2 linked regions of the Hydrogenophilus thermoluteolus genome follow. The protein of the gene in region 2 binds, or shares a complex with, the protein of the main gene of each other region. Links are inferred from orthologs where the notes say so. Each region holds a gene or a part of one and is shown on either strand. Other genes may lie near its edges. The genes, in order: tsaE and tsaD.

The links.
Region 1: the proteins of tsaD (region 2) and tsaE are in contact, whole or in part, in a crystal structure (PDB 6N9A), measured with the Thermotoga maritima proteins. The link is inferred for Hydrogenophilus thermoluteolus from one-to-one orthologs. Residues at the interface, in WP_004082750.1 of Thermotoga maritima: Cys10, Asp11, Arg49, His50, Leu82, Gly84, Gly135, Gly136, Glu154, Thr155, Leu156, Asp157, Asp158, Ser159, Glu162, Asp165, Lys166, Arg169, Leu170, Tyr175, Lys213, Thr214, Leu217, Tyr218, Gln221, Arg222, Asn324; in WP_004082108.1 of Thermotoga maritima: Leu37, Gly38, Lys46, Lys57, Val59, Lys60, Ser61, Thr63, Phe64, Thr65, Leu66, Met67, Val69, Pro71, Tyr82, Arg83, Leu84, Asp86, Asp88, Phe89, Asp93, Ile128, Asp130, Glu131, Arg134.

What each region holds. Positions count from the first base shown.
Region 1 is NZ_AP018558.1:361,393-372,028, forward strand. The notes cover bases 4,127-7,078. They hold tsaE (tRNA (adenosine(37)-N6)-threonylcarbamoyltransferase complex ATPase subunit type 1 TsaE), read right to left. Parts: upstream 5,867-7,078; coding sequence 5,387-5,866; downstream 4,127-5,386. Other genes in these bases: HPTL_RS01670 (N-acetylmuramoyl-L-alanine amidase), read right to left, coding at 4,127-5,405; queG (tRNA epoxyqueuosine(34) reductase QueG), read left to right, coding at 5,884-6,975; murI (glutamate racemase), read left to right, coding at 6,988-7,078. In the rest of the region: lspA (signal peptidase II), read right to left, coding at 1-162; ileS (isoleucine--tRNA ligase), read right to left, coding at 159-2,996; HPTL_RS01665 (bifunctional riboflavin kinase/FAD synthetase), read right to left, coding at 3,007-3,978; more of HPTL_RS01670, read right to left, coding at 4,032-4,126; more of murI, read left to right, coding at 7,079-7,821; HPTL_RS01695 (SpoIIAA family protein), read right to left, coding at 8,024-8,389; aceA (isocitrate lyase), read right to left, coding at 8,580-9,875; HPTL_RS01705 (Na/Pi cotransporter family protein), read right to left, coding at 10,011-10,636. UniProt on the Escherichia coli protein: Required for the formation of a threonylcarbamoyl group on adenosine at position 37 (t(6)A37) in tRNAs that read codons beginning with adenine.
Region 2 is NZ_AP018558.1:1,653,925-1,664,014, forward strand. Bases 6,220-9,144 are described here. They hold tsaD (tRNA (adenosine(37)-N6)-threonylcarbamoyltransferase complex transferase subunit TsaD), read right to left. Parts: upstream 8,225-9,144; coding sequence 7,214-8,224; downstream 6,220-7,213. Other genes in these bases: HPTL_RS08050 (H-NS histone family protein), read left to right, coding at 6,260-6,625; plsY (glycerol-3-phosphate 1-O-acyltransferase PlsY), read left to right, coding at 6,628-7,284; rpsU (30S ribosomal protein S21), read left to right, coding at 8,325-8,537; dnaG (DNA primase), read left to right, coding at 8,619-9,144. Outside these bases: leuS (leucine--tRNA ligase), read left to right, coding at 1-1,194; HPTL_RS08020 (LPS-assembly lipoprotein LptE), read left to right, coding at 1,181-1,696; holA (DNA polymerase III subunit delta), read left to right, coding at 1,693-2,739; HPTL_RS08030 (glutamate-5-semialdehyde dehydrogenase), read left to right, coding at 2,736-4,022; HPTL_RS08035 (chalcone isomerase family protein), read left to right, coding at 4,122-4,709; HPTL_RS08040 (methylated-DNA--[protein]-cysteine S-methyltransferase), read left to right, coding at 4,764-5,273; site-specific tyrosine recombinase XerD, read left to right, coding at 5,270-6,184; more of dnaG, read left to right, coding at 9,145-10,090.

The sequences.
Region 1 (10,636 bases), 1.3 Mb from region 2 along the record:
AACAAGCGCTTCGCCCGTGGGTATGGTTGCCGCGATGATCCATTTGCTCAGTTGGTCGAGCGCAAAGACCAGCGCAGCGATGCCCATCACCCAAAGGCGGCGGCGCGTTGCGACGGCCCTCGATGGCGCGGTCGGTGCCAGTTCGGGAAGCGCGTGGTTCATGCCCACTGCCGAGTTTCTCCGGAGCCGGTGAGGTTGGAGCGGCAACGACCGCACAGGTCGGGATGCGCCGGTTCGCTGCCGACGTCGGGTTCGTAATGCCAGCAGCGTGCGCATTTCCCGTGCGGCGATTTGCGTGCTTCGACCCGCTCTTCCTCCGCGGTTGCTACTTCGACCACTTCGGCGCGCGAGACGATGTACGGGAAGTGGAGTTCGTTTCCAAGCGCTGCCAAGGCTTGGTAGCGCGCCCCGGCGGCAAAGAGGGTGATTTCGGCTTCGAGGTTGGCGCCGATTTCACCCGCTTCGCGTTTTGCTTCGATCGCTTTGGTGACCCGTTCGCGGGTATCGAGGACCCAGTGCCAGCGTTCGCGCACCGCGTCGGCGTCGGGGATTGCGGGCAGTTCGTACCAGGTGTGGAACATCACACTCTCTTCGGGGTTGCCGGTGAGGTGTTCCCAGACCTCTTCCGCGGTGAATGGCAAAATTGGCGCCATCCAGCGGACGAACGCATGCAGGATGTGGGTGATCGCGGTCTGGGCGCTTTTGCGCGGGTGTCCTTGCGCGGGGGTGGTGTAGAGGCGGTCTTTGAGGACGTCGAGGTAGAACGCCCCAAGCGTTTCCGAGGCAAAGTGCATCATCGTCTGGACGACGCGGTGAAACTCCATCGCCTCGTACGCGTCGGTGATCTGCTGTTGCGCCGTTGCGGTTGCCAGGATCGCCCAGCGGTCGAGGTCGACGAGCGCCTCTGGCGCGACCGCTTCGCGCGTCGGGTCGAAGTCGGCGATGTTCGCGAGCATGAAGCGCAAAGTGTTGCGCAACCGGCGGTAGACTTCGACGACCCGTTGCAGGATCTCTTTCGAGATGGTGAGCTCACCGGAATAGTCGGTGCTGGCGACCCAGAGGCGCAAGATGTCGGCGCCGAGGGTGTCACACACCTCTTGCGGCGCGACGACGTTGCCGCGCGATTTGCTCATCTTGCGCCCTTGCCCGTCGACGACGAAGCCGTGGGTGAGGAGCGCGTCGTAAGGGGGGCGACCGTCGATCGCACAACCGGTGAGGAGCGACGAGTGGAACCACCCGCGGTGCTGGTCGGACCCTTCGAGGTACATCGCCGCAGGGTGGCCGAGCTCGGGATGGGAGCCACGCAAGACGTGCAGGTGCGTGGTGCCGGAGTCGAACCAGACGTCGAGGGTGTCGGTGACTTTTTCGTAGTCGCGCGCTTCGTCTCCCAGAAGCTCTGCAGGGTCGAGTGCAAACCACGCTTCGATGCCCTCCTGTTCCACGCGTTGCGCAACCGCTTCCATGAGTTCGACGGTGCGCGGGTGAAGCGCTCCGGTCTGCTTGTGGACGAAGAAGGGGATCGGGACGCCCCAGTGGCGCTGTCGTGAGATGCACCAGTCGGGACGGTTCGCGATCATCGCGTGCAGCCGTTGTTTACCCCAAGCGGGGTAGAAGCGGGTGGCATCGACGCCGGCAAGCGCCCGGTCGCGCAACGTGGTGGGGTGGTTGTCGCGCAGGGGATCGGGGCGAGGCAGGTCCATCGCGACGAACCACTGGTTGGTGGCACGGAAGATCGTCGGCGTTTTGTGGCGCCAACAGTGTGGGTAACTGTGGCGGATCGGCGCGTGCGCAAGCAGCGCCCCGGCGGCTTCGAGCGCGGCGACGATCTTCGGGTTTGCTTCCCAGACGGAAAGGCCGCCGAATTCCGGCAGATCAGGGGCGAAGCGCCCGTCGCCTTGAACCGGAGTGAGGATCGCCTCTTGGGGGAACCCCGCGGCGATCCAGACGCGGAAATCGTCTTCCCCATAGGCGGGGGCCGAATGGACGATGCCGGTACCGGTGGCGAGCTCGACGTAGGTGTCGGGCAGGACGGGCGAAGCGCGATCATAGAGCGGATGGCGGAACGTGACGCGCGCAAGCGCCGCCCCCTGACACGCGCCGAGCGTTTCGACTTCTGAGGCGGCAAAGCCGAAGCGCGCGAGCGCCGCATCCTTCAGTTCGGCGGCCAGGATCAGGCACCCTTTCGGGGTGGCGACGAGTTCGTACCGGTATTCGGGATGGACGTTGAGTGCCTGGTTCGCCGGGATCGTCCAGGGGGTGGTGGTCCAGATCACGGCAAAGATCGGCTGCTGCGGCGCTTCGGCAAGGCCAAACGCTTGCGCCACACGCGCCTGTTCCGCCGGGTCGAGGGGGAACGCGACGTCGATTGCCGGAGAGGTGCGCTCTTCGTACTCGATCTCCGCTTCCGCGAGCGCCGACCCGCAGTCGAAGCACCAATGCACCGGTTTGAGACCGCGCACGACGAAACCGGCGTCGACCAGGCGGGCGAGCGCGCGAATTTCGTTCGCTTCGTTGGCGTAGTTCATGGTGAGGTAGGGGTTGTCCCAGTCCCCGAGTACGCCCAAGCGGATGAAGTCGCGCTTTTGCCGTTCGACCTGTTCTGCTGCGAATTCGCGGCACAGCCGCCGCACTTCGCTGCCGGGTAGGCCGCGCCCGTACCGTTTTTCGATCTGGTGTTCGATGGGCAGCCCATGGCAGTCCCACCCGGGAACGTAGGGGGCGTCGTATCCAGCAAGCGTTTTCGAGCGGACGATGATGTCTTTGAGGATTTTATTGACCGCGTGGCCGATATGGATATCCCCGTTCGCGTACGGCGGGCCGTCGTGAAGGACGAACTTTTTCGTGCGGCCGCGACACCGTTCGCGGATCTGCTCGTAGCGTTTTTGCTTTTGCCACGCCGCGACCCAACCCGGTTCACGTTTCGCGAGGTCGCCGCGCATGGGGAACGGCGTGTCGGGGAGGTTGAGGGTTTGGCGGTAGCCCTTTCCGTTAGCCATCGATCGACTCCTAATCCAATGGGTATTGCGTGGGGTGCGTTGCGTGCCAGCGTCGCGCCGCGGCGATGTCGTCGTGGATTTGTGTCGTGAGCGCGGCAAGCGACGGGAAGCGCTGTTCGTTCCGCAGTTTGGCGGCGAAATGGACGGTGATCCGCTTGCCGTATGCGTCACCGTGCCAATCGAGGAGGTGCGCCTCCAGTGTGGGGGAGAGCAGAGGGCAGGATGCGCGATCGGCTGGGTGGCGCTGCGTGACGGTCGGGCGTACGCCGACGTTGATCACCGCCGGTTCAGGCCGATTGCCCAGACCGGTGACCCAGCCGACGAAAACGCCCGAAGGAAGCGCTTGCCGTGGTGCGATCCGTAGGTTCATCGTCGGAACACCGATTTGGCGGCCGAGTTGGGCGCCCGGGTGGACGCGTCCGGTGACCGCGTACCAACGCCCAAGCAGCAGCGCGGCGTGTTCGACGTTGCCCGCATCGAGCGCGGTGCGCACGGCGCTCGAGCTGATGCGTTCGGGGCCTAACGTAAGGGTCGACATCGCTTCGACGGTAAAGCCGAAGCGCTCTCCGGCGTCGAGCAAGGTTTCCAACGTGCCGGCGCGATGGGCGCCGAAGCGAAAATCGTCGCCGACGATCAAATGGCGAACCATGAGACGTTCGACCATGAACGCGATGAACGCCTCTGGCGACCACTGTGCGATACGGCGGGTAAAGGGGAGGATGTGCAGCTGCGCGATCCCTTCCCGCGCAAGCAGCGCTGCTTTGTCGCGCAGCGGGGTGAGACGCGGGGGGGCACTGGTCGGTGCCAACCGCTCGCGCGGGTGGGGTTCGAAGGTGAGCACCGCAGGGGTGAGTTGTCGTGCTACCGCACGGTCGCAGACCAGGCGCAACAACGCCTGGTGTCCGCGATGGACGCCATCGAAATTGCCGACGGTGAGCGCGGTCGGTGCAAGGCTGGGCGCATGGCCCCGCAGGATGCGCATCGTCCTCTGAGTCTGCTTTCGGAAAACGCCCAATTATACCGGTATTCCGCAGATCAACTTGCGGGGTCGCGGCTCTTGGCGGCGAGCATCAACGCACGAGGACGCGGCGCGTGGCGTTCGAGGTAGCGCTTCACGCCGCGGTAGATCGCTTCAGCGAGCTGTTCTTGGTAGTCTGCACTCTTTAGTCGCCGTTCTTCGGTGGGATTGGAGATGAACGCCAGCTCGACGAGTACCGACGGGACGTCGGGGTTACGCAGGACTGCGAAATTCGCGGTTTCGACCTCGGGGCGGTGGGGGGGGCTTACGCGCGCGAGCTCGGCGAGCACCGCTTGCGCGAGGCGCAACGAGTCGGTGCGGGTTGCGGTGATCGAGAGGTCGAGGAGCGTAGCGGCGACATGGTCGCTGCGCGCTGCCAATTGGACGCCGCCGATGAGGTCGGATTGGTTCTCTTTTTGCGCGAGCCACTTCGCTGCGGTGCTCGAGGCACCGCGGTCGCTGAGGGCATAGACCGAGCTCCCGGCGACGTCGGGGCGCACGAAGGCGTCGGCGTGGATCGAGACGAAGAGGTCGGCTTGGGCGCGCCGGGCGCGGTTCACCCTTTCCCCCAACGCGATGAAGTAGTCACCGCTGCGCGTGAGCACCGCGCGCGTTTTCGGGTCGTCGTCGAACCGCTTCTTGGCGCGCCGCGCCACCGCCAACACCACGTCCTTTTCCCGGGTACCGTGACGACCGATCGCGCCGGGGTCTTCGCCGCCGTGCCCGGGGTCGAGGACGATCACGTATGGGGCGTCCTGTTCCGGTGGTTTCGGTTGTGGCTTACGCGGGTTGGTTGCCCGGTTCGCTTGGGTTTCGGCGGGTCGCCGCGGGGGCGTTTCGCTGAGGACCGGCGTGTCACTTTCCGTCCGCTGCCGTTTGTCGAGTTCGGCCAAGAGCCGCGCGACGGGGTCTTGCGGTTTTTCGGGATAGAGGTCGATTACCAGGCGGTATTGATAGGGATCGATGGGGTCGAGAAGGAAGATCTGCGGGACGACTGCTTGCTTCAGGTCGAAGACGATGCGGGTGGTCTCTGGGGTGAACTGCCCGACGCGGACCGCGGCGATATAGGGGTCGTCGGGTGCGATATGTTCTGCAAGGGCACGCAAAATCGTTTGGACGACCACCCCTTTGAGGTCGATCACGAGGCGCAGTGGATTTTCTAGTAAGAATGCTTCGTGTTCGAGTGCGGCGCTGGCTTCGAGCGTGACGCGTGTGTATTCCTCTGCGGGCCAAGCGCGAACGGCGACGATACGGGGTGGCGACGCGGCGATGAGGCGTGTCGGCAGCCAAGTGAATGCCGCAAGGAGCGTGGCGCGGGAGAGAAAGGCGCGGCGTGCCGCTTGGACGCGGGACAACGCGGCTGCGGGGGTGGCTAGCCGAGCGCTGGCCACTGCCGCTTCGCCGCAGTCGAGCAGGCGCCCAGGGTCAGCAGCCGACTGCCCGTCGCTTCGATCGCGATCCGAACCTGCCAGTCGGGGCTCGGTAGGTAGGGGTGCGCTTTTTCGGGCCATTCCACTAAGCAGAGGTTTTCCGGTTGAAAGTATTCGTCGAAGCCGCCCCAGCGGAACTCTTCGGGGTCGGCGAACCGGTAGTAGTCGAAATGATAAACTGGAACAGCGAGATCTGGGTAGGGTTCGACCAAGGTATAGGTGGGACTTTTGACCGGTCCGTGATGGCCGAGCGCGTTGAGGAGTGCCCGTACGAAGGTGGTCTTGCCGGCACCCAGCGGCCCGGTCAGCGTGACGATGCCGCGGGTCGCGACGAAGCAGGGGGCAACGCGTCGCGCGAACGCGCCGGTTTCGGCTTCGTTTTCGAGGTGCGCGGTTGTGGTAAAAGAGGCGTCGGTATTCATGGGGGCGATGGGTGTCGATGGCAGGAACGGTTCGCGATTGGGCACAGATCAAAGCAGCGTTGTGGCGCGCGGCGGAGTCGCTCGGGTTTGCCGCGATGGCGGTGAGCGACGTCGACCTCTCCGCGGAAGAGCCGAAACTCCTTGCGTGGTTGCGCGAAGGGTACCACGGCGAGATGGATTATATGGCAAAGTGGGGGACGCTGCGCGCGCGCCCCGCCGCGCTCGTTCCAGGCGCGCAGCGCGTCGTCTCGTTGCGTTTTCCCTACTGGCCCGAGCAGGCGGCGCCGGCCGAAGCGGTGCTCTCCGACCCGTCGCGCGCCTATATTTCGCGGTATGCGCTGGGCCGAGATTACCACAAGGTGGTGCGCGCCCGCTTGGCGAAACTGGAAAACGTCCTGAAAACGTTGGCGCCAGAACACCAAGGGCGGGTCTTCGTCGATTCGGCGCCGATATGGGAGGTGGCGCTCGCCGCGCGCGCGGGTTTGGGGTGGCGCGGAAAGCATACGCTGTTGCTGACACGCGAAGGGTCCTACTTTTTTCTGGGCGAACTGGTCACCAACCTGCCGTTGCCGGTCGACGCGCCGCAACGTGCGCATTGTGGGCGATGCGTGCGTTGTCTCACCGCGTGTCCAACGCAGGCGATCGTCGCGCCCTACACGGTGGATGCGCGGCGCTGCATTTCGTACCTGACGATCGAACATCCTGGATCGATTCCGGAGTCACTGCGGCCGCTCGTTGGCAACCGAATCTATGGCTGCGACGATTGCCAATTGGTCTGTCCGTGGAATCGTTTCGCGACGCCGTCACAATGCTCCGACTTTCAGCCGCGGCATGGGCTCGATGCGCCGCGGTTGGTCGAACTGTTTGCTTGGCGCGAACACGAATTCCTGGATCGTTTCGCGGGTTCTCCGATTCGGCGCATCGGCTATCCGCGTTGGTTGCGCAATTTGGCCGTGGCGTTGGGTAACGCCCCGACGACCCCAGATGTGGTGGCGGCGCTCAGGCAGCGCGCCGACGACCCGTCGCCGCTGGTGCGCGAACACGTCCAGTGGGCGCTGGCGCGCCATCGCGGCCAGGGTGGTACGGTACAATCCGTTCCATTTGCTTAGTGACGCGGGGCGATGGCGCAGACGATGGGCAGGCAACCGGTGAGCAATGCACCGATCGGTATCTTCGATTCGGGGGTTGGGGGGCTAACGGTGGCGCGGGCGGTGATGGAGCGGCTGCCTAATGAAGCGATCGTCTATTTCGGTGACACCGCGCGCGTGCCCTATGGGGTGAAGTCGGCGCAGACCATCCGGCGGTATGCTGCGGAAATCACCCGCTTTTTGTTGCAGCAAGAGGTGAAGCTCCTCATCATCGCGTGCAATTCGATGGCCGCGGTCGCTGCGGACACAGTAGCGGGTTTGGCGGCCGGCGTGCCGGTGCTCGACGTGATCGACGCCGGGGCACGGGCGGCTGCGGAGATGACGCGGCGCCGGGCTGTTGCGGTGATCGGCACGATGGCGACTGTGGATAGCGGCGCGTACGCGCGACGGATCCATGCGTACGCACCCGACGTGCGGGTGCATGCGTGGGCGTGCCCGCTCTTCGTTCCGTTGGTCGAGGAGGGGTGGGTCGATCATCCGGTTACCGAACAGGTGGCACGGGAATATTTGGCGCCGCTCGCCTCCGAATCAGTGGATACCCTGGTTTTGGGATGTACGCACTACCCGTTGCTCAAACCGCTGTTGCGCCGCGTTGCCGGGCCGGAGGTGGCGTTGATCGATTCGGCCGTGGCCGTTGCCGAAGCCGCTGCGCAGGTGCTGGCGGAACAGGCGCTCCTGCGCCGTGAAGCGGCTGCGCCACAGCATCGCTTCTATGTTTCGGACAAGCCGCCGCGGTTTCATACACTTGCCGAGCGCTTCTTGGCACGGTCGCTGCCGGAAGTCTCGCGCGTGGTGTTGGAAGGGTGAGGGATCAGGATGGGGTTCGTGCGACGGGGCGCGCAGGGTCGGCGCACCATTCGCTCCACGAACCGGCGTACAACTGGCCGAATGGCAACCCGGCATGCGTCATTGCCAGCAGGTTGTGGCACGCGGTGACGCTAGAGCGAGCGCTCGCCGCTATCGATCACGGTAGCGGGAAAAAGGTTCATCGCGGTCATGTGCGTTTCGGTCAATCCGCAGCGTTTGTCGCGGGTTCGTCGAGCCAGGCGCGCGCGGCGTCTTCATCGGTGAAGGTGCGGATCTCGGCATGGACGAAGAAGCGCTCGATCCAGGCGATCCACATGAGCCAATCGTCGTCGGTGAGAATCGCGATGCGGTCGAACGCGTCGGGGTGTGCGCGGGTGAATTTGAGCTCTTCCCACGCCACATCGATGGTGTAGGAGATCATCTGGCGCAGGTCGAGAAGGAGCCGAACCGGGCCGTGGAAGCGGTTCGCGTATTCGATCTGCTCTTCGAATGCACGAAAGTCGGCAAGGGTAAATTCGCCAAAGACAGTGGCTTCGACGCGATTGTCTCGGGTTTCGAGGGTGATCATTGGGGTAAGGTCTCCTTGGTGTGGCCGTACTTGGTGGAAGGATACTGAGTTCGTGTCGATTTGTCCATCTGCGGCGCGCATTTCGCGCGGACAAGAAAAAGGGTAGCCACTTGGGCTACCCAACCGTTTTTGTCTCCCTCTGGCATGGGCGATGCAGGGATCGCGCCATGCCGTGCCTCTCACGGGCTGATCAGTGGAACTGCTCTTCTTCGGTGGAACCGGTGAGCGCGGTGACGCTCGACTGACCCCCTTGAATGACCGTGGTGACGTCGTCGAAGTAACCGGTACCCACTTCGGCTTGGTGGGCGACAAAGGTGTAACCGCGTTCGCGGGCAGCGAATTCGGGTTCTTGCACTTTTTCGACGTAAGCGCTCATGCCGCGACGGGCGTAGTCGTACGCCAGGTCGAACATGTTGTACCACATGCTGTGGACGCCGGCGAGCGTGATGAACTGGAACTTGTACCCCATCGCGCCGAGTTCGCGTTGGAATTTGGCGATCGTGGTGTCGTCGAGGTTCTTCTTCCAGTTGAACGACGGCGAGCAGTTGTACGCGAGCATCTTGCCCGGGAACTTGGCATGCACCGCTTCGGCGAATTGCTTCGCGAATTCGAGGTCGGGCGTACCGGTTTCGCACCAGACGAGGTCGGCGTACGGCGCGTAAGCGAGTGCGCGCGCCACTGCTTGCTCAAGCCCCTTCTTGGTGCGGTAGAACCCTTCGGCGGTGCGCTCGCCGGTGAGGAACGGTTTGTCGTATTCGTCGTGGTCCGAGGTGAGCAGGTCGGCGGCTTCGGCGTCGGTACGCGCAATCACCAGCGTGGGCACGCCGCAGACGTCCGCAGCGAGCCGCGCGGCGATCAGTTTCTGCACCGCTTCGGAGGTGGGGACGAGCACTTTCCCGCCCATGTGGCCGCACTTCTTGACGCTGGCGAGCTGGTCTTCGAAGTGTACACCGGCAGCACCTGCACGGATCATGGCTTTCATCAGTTCGAAGGCGTTGAGCACGCCACCGAAGCCCGCTTCGGCGTCGGCGACGATCGGGGCAAAATAGTCGATCCACCCTTCGTCACCTGGGTTGAGCCCTTTGGCCCATTGGATCTCGTCGGCACGTTTGAACGCGTTGTTGATGCGTTCGACGACCACCGGCACCGAGTTCACCGGGTAGAGCGACTGGTCGGGGTACATCGCGCGGTATTCGTTGTTGTCCGCGGCAACTTGCCAGCCGGAGAGGTAAATCGCTTTGATCCCGGCTTTGACCTGTTGCATGGCTTGGCCGCCGGTGAGCGCCCCGAGCGCGTTGATGTAGGGCTCAGTGTGGAGCAATTTCCAGAGTTTTTCTGCGCCCATGCGCGCGAAGGTGTATTCCGGTGTCACCGAACCGCGCAGACGCACGACGTCTTCGGCGGTGTAGGTGCGGGTGATCCCTTTCCAGCGCGGGTTTTCGGCCCAATCTTTTTTGATCGCTTCGATCTGCTGTTGACGGTCCATGATTGCGTCCTTTCGGTTACGAATGTGCCAAGTGGCGACGGGATTGATGATACCGTGCTTGCTGCGCCGCGTCAAGTATCTTATATAAGACATAAGAGACAAAAACGCGCGAAGTCGAGAACGTGTGCGGCTGGGTCAGGTATGTGGCGTTTTTTGCGGTGTGAGGGGTGGGGGTGTGCGCGTGATGCCTTTGCGTAGTTGTTGCAGACCACGGTGGATCGCGCTTGCTGCGCGCAGTTGCGCGTCCATTGCGGCGATGGAGAGTGCACCACGGCTTCCGGCGGCAAGGAGCGCCGCTTTGAGGTCTTGGTAGGCCGCTTCCATCGTGTCGTCGTCGGATTTCCCCACAGTGGCTGCATCGTGGGGGGCATTGCGGGCGGTGGGGAGCAGCGCCAGCGCCGCGGTGCGAAAGCGTTCCCATGCGGCCATCACGGACGGGTCGCGTTCGTCGTATTCGCCCCAAGCGTGCGCACCCTCTTCGGCAAACCGCGCCGCGCTTTCATAGTAGCGAGCCACACGCAAGAGCCGTTCGCTGGTGTCGATCAATTGCGGTGTGAGCGTTCCTTGGTTCATTGCGGCGATGAAGCGGGCGATTGCGTGGGTGAGGGTTCGCACCGCATGGACCGCGGTTGGGTCGGGTACGGTTCCGACGATCGCCCGTTCGAGGATCGCTGAGGCCATGTCGCGCAGACGCACCAGTTCGTGTTGGAGCGCAGAGAGTGCCAGGTCAGGGATGGTGACGAGCGTGTGGTCGAGGTAGC
Region 2 (10,090 bases):
GTCAACGTCCCCTGCCCCGAATGCGGGCGACCCGCACGGCGGGAAACCGACACGATGGACACCTTCGTCGAATCGAGTTGGTATTTCCTGCGTTACTGTTGTCCCGACAACGACCAGGCGATGGTCGACGACCGGGTCAAGTACTGGATGCCCGTCGACCAATACATCGGCGGAATCGAGCACGCGATCCTGCACCTACTCTATTCTCGCTTCTTCACCCGTGCGATGCGGGACCTCGGGCTCATCCCCTTTTCGGAACCCTTCACCAACCTCTTGACACAGGGGATGGTCGTTGCCGAAACCTTCTACCGCGAAGACCCGACAACCGGCAAAAAAACCTGGATCAATCCGGCCGACGTGATCCTGGAACGCGACAGCAAAGGTCGACCGATCTCCGCGGTACACCGCGTCGATGGCAAACCGGTCACCATCGGCGGCATCGAGAAGATGTCGAAGTCCAAAAACAACGGTGTCGACCCACAAGCCCTCATCGACCAATACGGCGCCGACACCGCGCGCTTCTTCATCATCTTCGCCGCGCCGCCGGAAGCGCAGCTCGAATGGTCCGATGCGGGCGTCGAAGGGGCACATCGCTTCTTGCGCCGTGTTTGGGCGTTCGGCGTTCGCTACCGCAACGAAATCGCGCCCCAGCTTCCCACGACCGCTGAGGCGCGCAGCTCGGCGCTGCGGCAACTTGCCGCGCCCCTGGCTGCGGCACGGCGCGAATTGCACCTCATCCTGGAACAGGCGAACCGTGACCTGGCGAAACTCCAATTCAATACCGTCGCAGCCGCGACGATGAAAATGCTCAACCTGCTCGAGCGCCTGCCCGATGGTGACGCAACCGAACGCGCGGCGCTCGCGCACGAAGGGTTCTCGATTCTCCTCAGAGTGCTCGCACCGATCACCCCGCACGTCACCGAGATCCTGTGGCGCGAATGCGGCTTCGGCACATCGCTGCTCGACGCCCCGTGGCCCGAAGTCGATTCCGACGCGCTCACGGTCGCCGAAATCGAACTGGTTTTGCAAATCAACGGCAAGACTCGCGGCAAAGTCACTGTCCCGTCCGACGCCGCCGAAACCACGATTCGCGAACGCACGCTGGCGCACGAACTCGTTCAGGCGGCACTCGATGGGAAGGAGCCGCGGCGTGTGATCATCGTTCCGGGAAGGCTCGTCAATGTCGTCGTTTGAGACCCAGCGCCGCCGCGTATTGACCGGCGTCGCGCTCGTGCCGGCGCTTCTTCTCGCTGCGTGCGGTTTTCGCCCTCGTCATTACGTGGGGTTGGCGCAGCGCACGCTCCACTTCCGTTTCGACCGTGCCGCAGCACTCGAACCGCTCGTTCACGAGATGCTCGCGGGCACACCGGCAACGGTGGTCACGGACCCCAAAGCCGCGGACGCGACGGTCGTTTTGGGGCCGCTCGAAGAAGCGCGGGAGATCATCGCGCTCTCTGCCAGCGGGACGGTTCGCGAATACGCGTTGCGCAGCGTCCTGACCGTTCGCCTCGTCGACCGCGCAGGCGAAGAGCGGCTGCCGCCAACCCGCCTCGTTGCCGAACGGGACTACAGCTACGACGACAGCCGCATCGCGGCCCGCGCTGAAGAGGAGCAGGTGATTCTCACCGACATGCGGCGCGAACTCCTCAGGCGTGCCCTCTTGCTCGTCGACCGTCGGCTTGTGGCGCGACCATGAAATATCCCGCTGCCCGCCTGCCACAGCTCTTGACCCGCAGCCCGTTTCCCCCACTCTGGGCGGTGACGGGCGATGAGCCGCTCCTCATCGAAGAGGCCGCCGACGCGATTCGCACGCACGCCAAAGCAGCCGGGTTCACGGCGCGGGAACGGGTCGTCATCGACAAAGGGGATGCGCTCACCACGCTCACACTCGCAACCGAGAGCCTCTCGCTCTTCGCCGAATCGCGTTTGCTGGAACTCCGCTTCCTGGTCCCCCCGCAGGGCAAAGAGGCACCCCTCTGGTTTGCCGCCCTCTGCGACCGGCCACCGGAAGCCACCGTCACCCTGCTGATTCTGCCCCCGCTCGACTGGGCCACGAAAAAGACACGCTGGTACCAAACCCTCGAAAAAGGGGCGATCCTTGTCGAAACCCAAGCTCCGAGCCGCACGCAACTGCCCCAATGGTGGGCCGAACGGCTGCACGCCCAAGGGCAGCATGCCTCGCGCGAACTCTTGGCCTATTTGGCTGAATGCAGTGAAGGAAACCTGCTTGCCGCGAAACAACAACTGGTGCTCTTAGCCCTCCTCTTTCCACCCGGCCCCCTACCGGAAGCAGAGGTCCGCGCAGCAGTCGCCGAAGTCGCCCGCTTCGACCCGTTCGAACTGCGGCTTGCGGTCCTTACCCGCAACGCAACGCGCGCCGCCCGCCTGATCACCGCGCTGCGCGACGAAGGCGTAGCCGAAGCGCTCGTCCTCTGGGCGCTCGCTGCGGGCGTTCGCGCGCTTGCTCGAGCAAGCGAAGCCGCGGACCCGCGCGCGGTGGATGCGATCGCGAAAAGCGAAAAACTCTTCAGCCCTGTTGAAAAGCAGGCCTTGCGCAGCGCCACCCGATTGGAGTCCGCACAATGCCATCAGTGGCTCCGCCGAGTAGCACAACTCGACCGGATCGCCAAAGGGGTCGAAGCGGGTGACTTCTGGTGCGAAGCCGAACGTCTCGCGCTCGCGCTCAACCCCGCGACGCGCACCTCTGCCGACTTTTCCGTTACCTGGAGCACACTATGACCGAAACCATCGACGCCTATTTCGACCGTCTGGGGCAAGCCGCGCGCACCGCCGCGCAAGCGATCGCGCGCGCGGGCACCGCACAGAAAAACGCGGCGCTTCGCGCGATCGCCGACGCGCTCGACGCTGCGCGTTCGGACCTTACCGCCGCTAACGAACACGACCTACAAGCGGCGCACGCAGCGGGCCTATCGCCCGCGCTGATCGACCGCCTCACGCTCTCCCCCAAAGTGATCGACGCGATGATCGAAGGGCTCGAACAGATCGCGGACCTACCCGACCCTGTCGGCGAAATCCGCGAACTTCGGCAACGCCCCTCCGGTATCCAAGTGGGCCGAATGCGCGTGCCGCTCGGCGTGGTTGGCATCATCTATGAATCGCGCCCGAACGTCACCGTCGACGCCGCGGCTCTCTGCCTCAAAGCGGGCAACGCGGCGATTCTTCGTGGCGGGAAAGAAGCGATCCACAGCAACCAGGCAATCGCCCGGTGCGTTCAGCAAGGATTGGCTGCGGCCCAGCTCCCGGCCATGGTCGTGCAGGTGATCGAACGAACCGAACGCGAACTCGTCACCCGCCTCGTGTCGTCGCCGCAATACGTCGATGTGATCGTGCCGCGCGGCGGCAAAGGGCTCATCGAAGCGGTCGCTCAAGCCGCGAAAGTCCCCGTGATCAAACACCTGGACGGCAATTGCCACGTCTACGTGCACGCTGCCGCGAAACCCGAATGGGTCGTCCCGATCGTCGAAAACGCCAAAACCCACCGCTACGGGGTCTGTAACGCCGCAGAGACGCTCTTGATCGACGAAGCGGTTGCCCCTCGCTACCTCCCCGAGATCGGCGCGATGCTCGCGCGCCACGGCGTCGAGATGCGTTGTTGCCCGAAAGCGTGGTCCCTCTTGCATGCCGCGCCACAAGTTCCTGCCGAACTGCTCAAACCGGCCACCGAGGCCGATTGGGCGACCGAATACCTCGCCCCGATCCTCGCGATTCGGGTCGTCACCGGGCTCGATGACGCGATCGACCACATCGCGCGCTACAGCTCGCACCACACCGAAGCGATCATCACGGAAGACTACTCGGCGGCGATGCGCTTTTTACGCGAAGTCGACTCCGCGTCGGTGATGGTAAACGCCTCGACGCGCTTCGCCGACGGGTTCGAATACGGATTGGGTGCCGAAATCGGTATCTCTACCGACAAATTCCACGCGCGCGGCCCTGTAGGCTTGGAAGGCCTGACCAGCGAAAAATGGATCGTACTGGGACACGGCACGATCCGCCGCTGACGCGAAAACGCTGAGCCTGGACCGGTGCGAGGATCGTTGACCTGCGCGACGATGAGCGCTACGATACCATTTCATTCAAACGTTTGTTGGAGGAGAAAAATGGTTCGTACGCTCATCGCTCTATTTCTCTCTTACGTACTGCTCGCCGCAGCCCCTGCGCAGGCGGAAATCAAGCTGGGCAGCGCCACTTTCCCCGAATCGATCACCCTCGACGGCACGCCGCTCCATCTCAATGGCGCAGGAATCCGCAGCAAGTTCATCTTCCACGTCTACGCGATGGGGCTCTATCTGCCGCAACCGGTCACCCTGGCCGAAGCCGCGCTCACCAGCCCCCCGCCACGCGCGATCCGCATTCAACTGCTGCGCGACCTCTCGGGCGCCACGTTCGCGGACGCGCTGATCGAAGGGCTGAAACAGAATCAACCGCAGGAAGCGCTCACCGCTTATCAAGCCAGCATCGACACTTTGCGCCAAGCGATCCTTTCGCACAGCGAATACAAAGAAAACAGCGTCGTTTTGATCAGCGAAGACAAAAACGGAACGGTGCACATCACCGTTCAAGACAAACCGTTGGTCGAGCCGATTCAACAACCGGGCTTCTTTTCCCTGCTCCTGAGTATCTGGCTCGGCCCGAAACCCGCACAAGATTCCCTCAAAACCGAGCTCCTCAAAGGGAGCGCTTCCTGACGCGTTTCCTTACCGGTACAATCGTCGCTATACCCGATCCCGGAGATGGCGACGATGCCGCCCCAACCAAAACCCAACGCCACCCTGTGGGTTGTAGCCCGGCCGCTACTCGCCCCCTTTTGGCTGGAAATCGCGGCAACCGAAGACGGCACCGTGATTGCCGCTACGTTTCGCACCGATCCTCCACCGTCTCGTCCGCAAGCGAACGCCCCTGCGGCGATTCATCAACTCAGCCACTGGCTCGACACCTGGCTCGAAGCACCGGCAACCCCACTTTGGCCGCGGGTTGCACCACAAGGGACCCCATTTCAACAACGCGTCTGGAACGCGTTACGAACCATCCCCTGCGGTGAAACACGCACGTACGGTGCGCTTGCCGCGCACTTGTCTACCAGCCCGCGTGCGGTCGGCGCCGCGTGTGGCGCAAACCCCTGCCCGATCGTGATTCCCTGTCACCGAGTTGTCGGCAAAAACGGGGCGCTGATCGGCTTTTCCGGTGGTCATTCCGGTGCCTGGCTCGACCTCAAAGCATGGCTACTCGAGCGCGAAAACGCGCGAACGTGACGCGCGCCAAACCGGTTACGCTTACCCCCCTCTCCCAACAATGGATCGACGCGTTCATCGACCATCTGTGGTGGGAAGAGGGGCTGAGTGCAAACACCCGCGCGAGTTACCGCCACGACCTCACCGGCTTTGCCCAATGGCTCGAACAACGCAATGAAACTTTCCGCACGGTCACCGCGGTAACGCTCCTCACCTATCTGGCAGAAAAACCCAGTAAAACAGCTTCGCAACGGCGCCTGATCGCCTGTTGGCGGAAATTTTTCGGCTGGCTCGTCCGGGAAGGAAAAATGGCGCACAACCCATGCCTGACTTTGACCCAACCGCCTTTGCCGCCCAGATTACCCAAAACCCTCACCGAAAACGAAGTCGAAAACCTGCTGCAGGCCCCGGACCCGGAAACCCTGTTGGGTTTACGCGACAAAGCGATACTCGAACTCCTCTACGCAACGGGTCTTCGCGTCGGCGAATTGGTCACATTGCACTTGGCGCAATTGCGGCTCCAAGAAGGTTGGCTCATCGCCACGGGGAAAGGGAATAAAGAACGGCTGATCCCTTTTGGGGAATTAGCTGGCGAATGGCTGAGCCGTTACCTGCGTGACGCGCGCCCCAAACTCTGCAAACCGCATACCACCGATGCACTTTTTCTCACCCAAAATGGCGGAGCGATGACTCGGCAACGCTGTTGGCAATTGATCAAACGCTATGCCATCGCAGCAGGGATCGACCCGCGCAAAATTTCCCCCCATACCCTACGCCATGCGTTTGCCACCCACTTATTGAATCATGGCGCCGATTTACGCGCGGTCCAGATGTTACTTGGCCACGCCGATATCAGTACCACACAAATCTATACCCATGTCGCGCACGCCCGTCTCGAAGCGCTCTACCATCGCCACCACCCCCGCGCCTAATCCTCACGCGCTTGTCAAAACAAACAGTTTTGCTAAAATAGAAACGTTCGTTCAATTTATAAAAGGAATTCCGCTATGGCTCTGCACAATATCCCATTGGAAACGCTCGAAGCCCTTTCCATCGAAGCTTTGGAAGAGCTGAAAAAAGATATCGAAAAAACCATCGTCAAAAAACAAGATGAGCGGCTCGAACAACTCAAAGAAGAGGTTCGGCAAATGGCCGAACGGCTCGGCGTTCCCTTTGAAACGCTTCTGGAGCGGTTGACCCGCGAACGGAGTGGCAAGGGGCGCAAAAATAGCGCGCCGAAACGCAAACTGCCGTGGCGCTTCCGCCACCCTACCGATCCCGACAAAGGTTGGACGGGCCGCGGTTTGCCACCGAAATGGCTCCAAGAGTGGGAAGCCTCTGGGCGTTCGCGTGAAGAGCTGCGCATCGGCTAACGATGAGTTGGCACATCCTGTTCGCGCTGCTCTTTGGCTACGCGCTCGGATCCGTTCCCTTTGCGCTGATCACCAGTAAACTCTTCGGCTTGCCCGATCCGCGCACTTTCGGATCGAAAAACCCGGGCGCTACCAATGTGCTGCGCACCGGTCACAAAGGAGCAGCGCTTTTGACGCTCATCGGTGACGCTGGCAAAGGCGCCGCTGCGGTACTGATCGCACAAGCTGCGACGCAATCCCCCACCCTGGCGGCTGCCGCAGGGCTCGGCGCTTTTCTGGGCCACGTCTTCAGCTATTTCCTTCGTTTTCAGGGCGGGAAAGGGGTCGCTACCGCGCTCGGCGTCCTGTTGGCGATCCAACCGTTGTTGGGTCTCATCGCCGCGCTCATCTGGCTGACCGTCGCGGTGGTCTCCCGCTACTCGTCACTGGCGGCGCTCATTGCGGCGCTCCTTACCCCACCGCTCGCGTGGCTCCTCAACCGCACCCCAGCCGAAGTGGCTCTCGTCACCGTACTCGCAGCGATACTTATCGCACGACACCACCAAAACATTCGCAATCTTTTGCAAGGGACAGAGTCGAAAATCGGCGTTAAAGCGGCAACGGCCAGCGCGGATGGATCATCACCCGGTAATCCGTCTTCACCGGAAAACCCAACCTGACGCGTTGCGCCGCAGCGTGCGCAATCATCGCTCCATTGTCGGTGCACCACTGCGGCGGGGGAAAGACGACCGAACAGCCTAGCGCCTCCAACTCAGCCGCCAAACGCGCGCGCAACTGCGCATTCGCGGTGACTCCGCCCGCCGCAACCAGACGGCGGGCACCCGTCATCTCGACCGAACGCACGGTTTTAGCCACCAACACGTCGATCACCGCCGCTTGAAACGACGCCGCCAGATCCGCCTTCGCCTGAGGGTCGTCGCCAATCGTTTCGGCAGCAAGCGCCACCGCGGTTTTCAATCCACTGAAACTGAACGCGATCTCCGACGACTGCATAAGCGGGCGCGGCAGTGCATAGCGCGTTGCATCCCCCTGCTCGGCCAGTTTTGCCAACTGTGGGCCGCCCGGATAGCCCAACCCCAGGATTTTGGCGGTTTTGTCGAACGCTTCACCCGCTGCATCATCGATCGTCTCGCCCAACAACCGATAGCGCCCCACGCCTTCGACCCACAAAAGCTGCGTATGACCGCCCGAAACAAGGAGCGCCACGAACGGAAACGCCAAATCGGGCGCAGCCATCAACGGCGAAAGCAGATGTCCTTCCAAATGGTGGATCGGCATCGTCGGAACCCCGCGGGCAAACGCCCAACTCTCGGCAAACGCTGCGCCCACCAAAAGCGCGCCTGCCAAACCGGGCCCCGCCGTGTACGCGACCAGATCCACATCCGCCGGCGTCCAGCGCGCCTGCGTGAGCGCACGCGCGACGAGCAGCGGCAACCGCCGCACATGGTCGCGCGACGCCAACTCTGGCACCACTCCGCCATAATGGGCGTGCAACGCCACTTGAGAAAACAGTTCGTGCGCAACCAGCCCGGAAGCGTCATCCCAAAGCGCCACCCCGGTCTCGTCACACGACGTTTCGATCGCCAAAATCCGTTTCATGCCGCGATTGTACCGAATCCCACCGTGAAAAGCCTTGCCCCCAGTTGCCGCACTCAGGTATAATCGCATGCTTTCCGGTACCAGATTCGAGGAAACATTCATGCCCTACGTGCGTGTCAAAGAAAACGAACCCGCCGACGTGGCGATCCGCCGCTTCAAGCGTCTGGTGGAAAAAGCGGGGATTTTGACGGAACTGCGCAAACGCGAGTTCTATGAAAAACCTTCGGAAGAGCGCAAACGCAAGCGCGCTGCCGCGATCAAACGCTACCAGAAAAAACTGCGGATGCAGATGCTTCCCCCGAAAATGTACTGATCACATTTTTTTCCTTCGTTTTGCTGCCTGCCACACTGAAGGAGCCGCTGACTTCAGTGTGGCGATTTGCTTTGCGCTGCAATGATCCCGCCTGAGTTCGTCGAAACCCTTCTTGCGCGCACCGACATCGTCGAAGTCATCGGCAAGCGGATCAAACTCAAAAAATCGGGCGTGAACTATTTTGCCTGTTGCCCATTCCACGGCGAAAAAACCCCCTCATTTTCCGTTTCACCCAGCAAACAGTTCTACCACTGCTTCGGCTGTGGCGCCCACGGCACTGCGATCACCTTCTTGATGGAATACGAGGGGATCTCCTTTCCCGATGCCGTCGAAGCGCTCGCCCAAGAAGCCGGCTTAGTCGTTCCCAAAACCCGAACGGGTGACCCAAAAGCCGCGGAAACGGCCCGCAACGAACGCGAACAGTTGTTGCATCTCCTCGAAAAAGCCGCCCACTTCTATCAGCAGCAACTGGCACGCCACCCCGAAGCGCTCCGATACCTGGAACGCCGTGGCATCGGGCGTGACGCGATCCACCACTTCGGCTTGGGATATGCGCCGGACGACTGGCAAGCGCTCGCAGCGATCTTTCCCCATTACAACGATCCCCTCTTGGAAAAAGCGGGCCTGGTGATCGCACAGGACAACGGACGCCGCTACGACCGCTTTCGCCACCGCATCCTCTTTCCGATCCACAACCGCCGCGGACAGGTGGTCGCTTTCGGCGGCCGCGTACTCGACCAAAGCGAACCGAAATACCTCAACTCGCCTGAAACCCCACTCTTCAGCAAAAGCCACGAACTCTATGCGCTAGCGCTTGCACGAGACGCAATTCGCACGCGCGGACACGTGATCGTAACCGAAGGGTACATGGATGTCGTCTCGCTTTGGCAGCACGGCATCGACAACGCGGTTGCGGTGTTGGGTACTGCCGCCACGCCGCACCACGTCCGGACGCTCGTCACCCTCACCGACGAGATCCTCTTCTGTTTCGACGGCGACGACGCGGGGCGCCGTGCCGCATGGCGCGCGCTCGAACAGAGCCTGGAAGCACTCAAAGACGGCGTGACGCTGCGCTTTGCCTTCTTGCCAGAAGGGGAAGACCCCGACTCCCTCGTACGCTGCGTCGGCACGGACGCGTTTCGCGAGCACCTTCAACAGAGCCGCACGCTCAGCCAATACCTGATCGAGACGCTCACGGAAAATGAGTCACTCGACACCCCCGAAGGACGCGCGCGCCTTATCCACCACGCGCAACCGCTCATTGCCCGCATCGCCGCCCCAGAGCTCAAGCGCCAGATCGAACAGGAGATCGCCGAGCGCGCCCGTATCCCACTCGATGACTGGGCGGCCGCGGCAACGCCTCGTGTCGCACCGCGGCGGACACGGACACGCACGCAACCGCATTGGCACGCCACACCGCGCAAAACCGTTGCAACGTTGGGAACGCGTCTTCTACGACTGCTCCTTGCCCACCCGCGGCTTGCCGCGCGCGTTCCCGTCAACTGGCTCGACGCCTCGGAAGATCCCGACCTCCAAGCGGCACAACGGCTTGT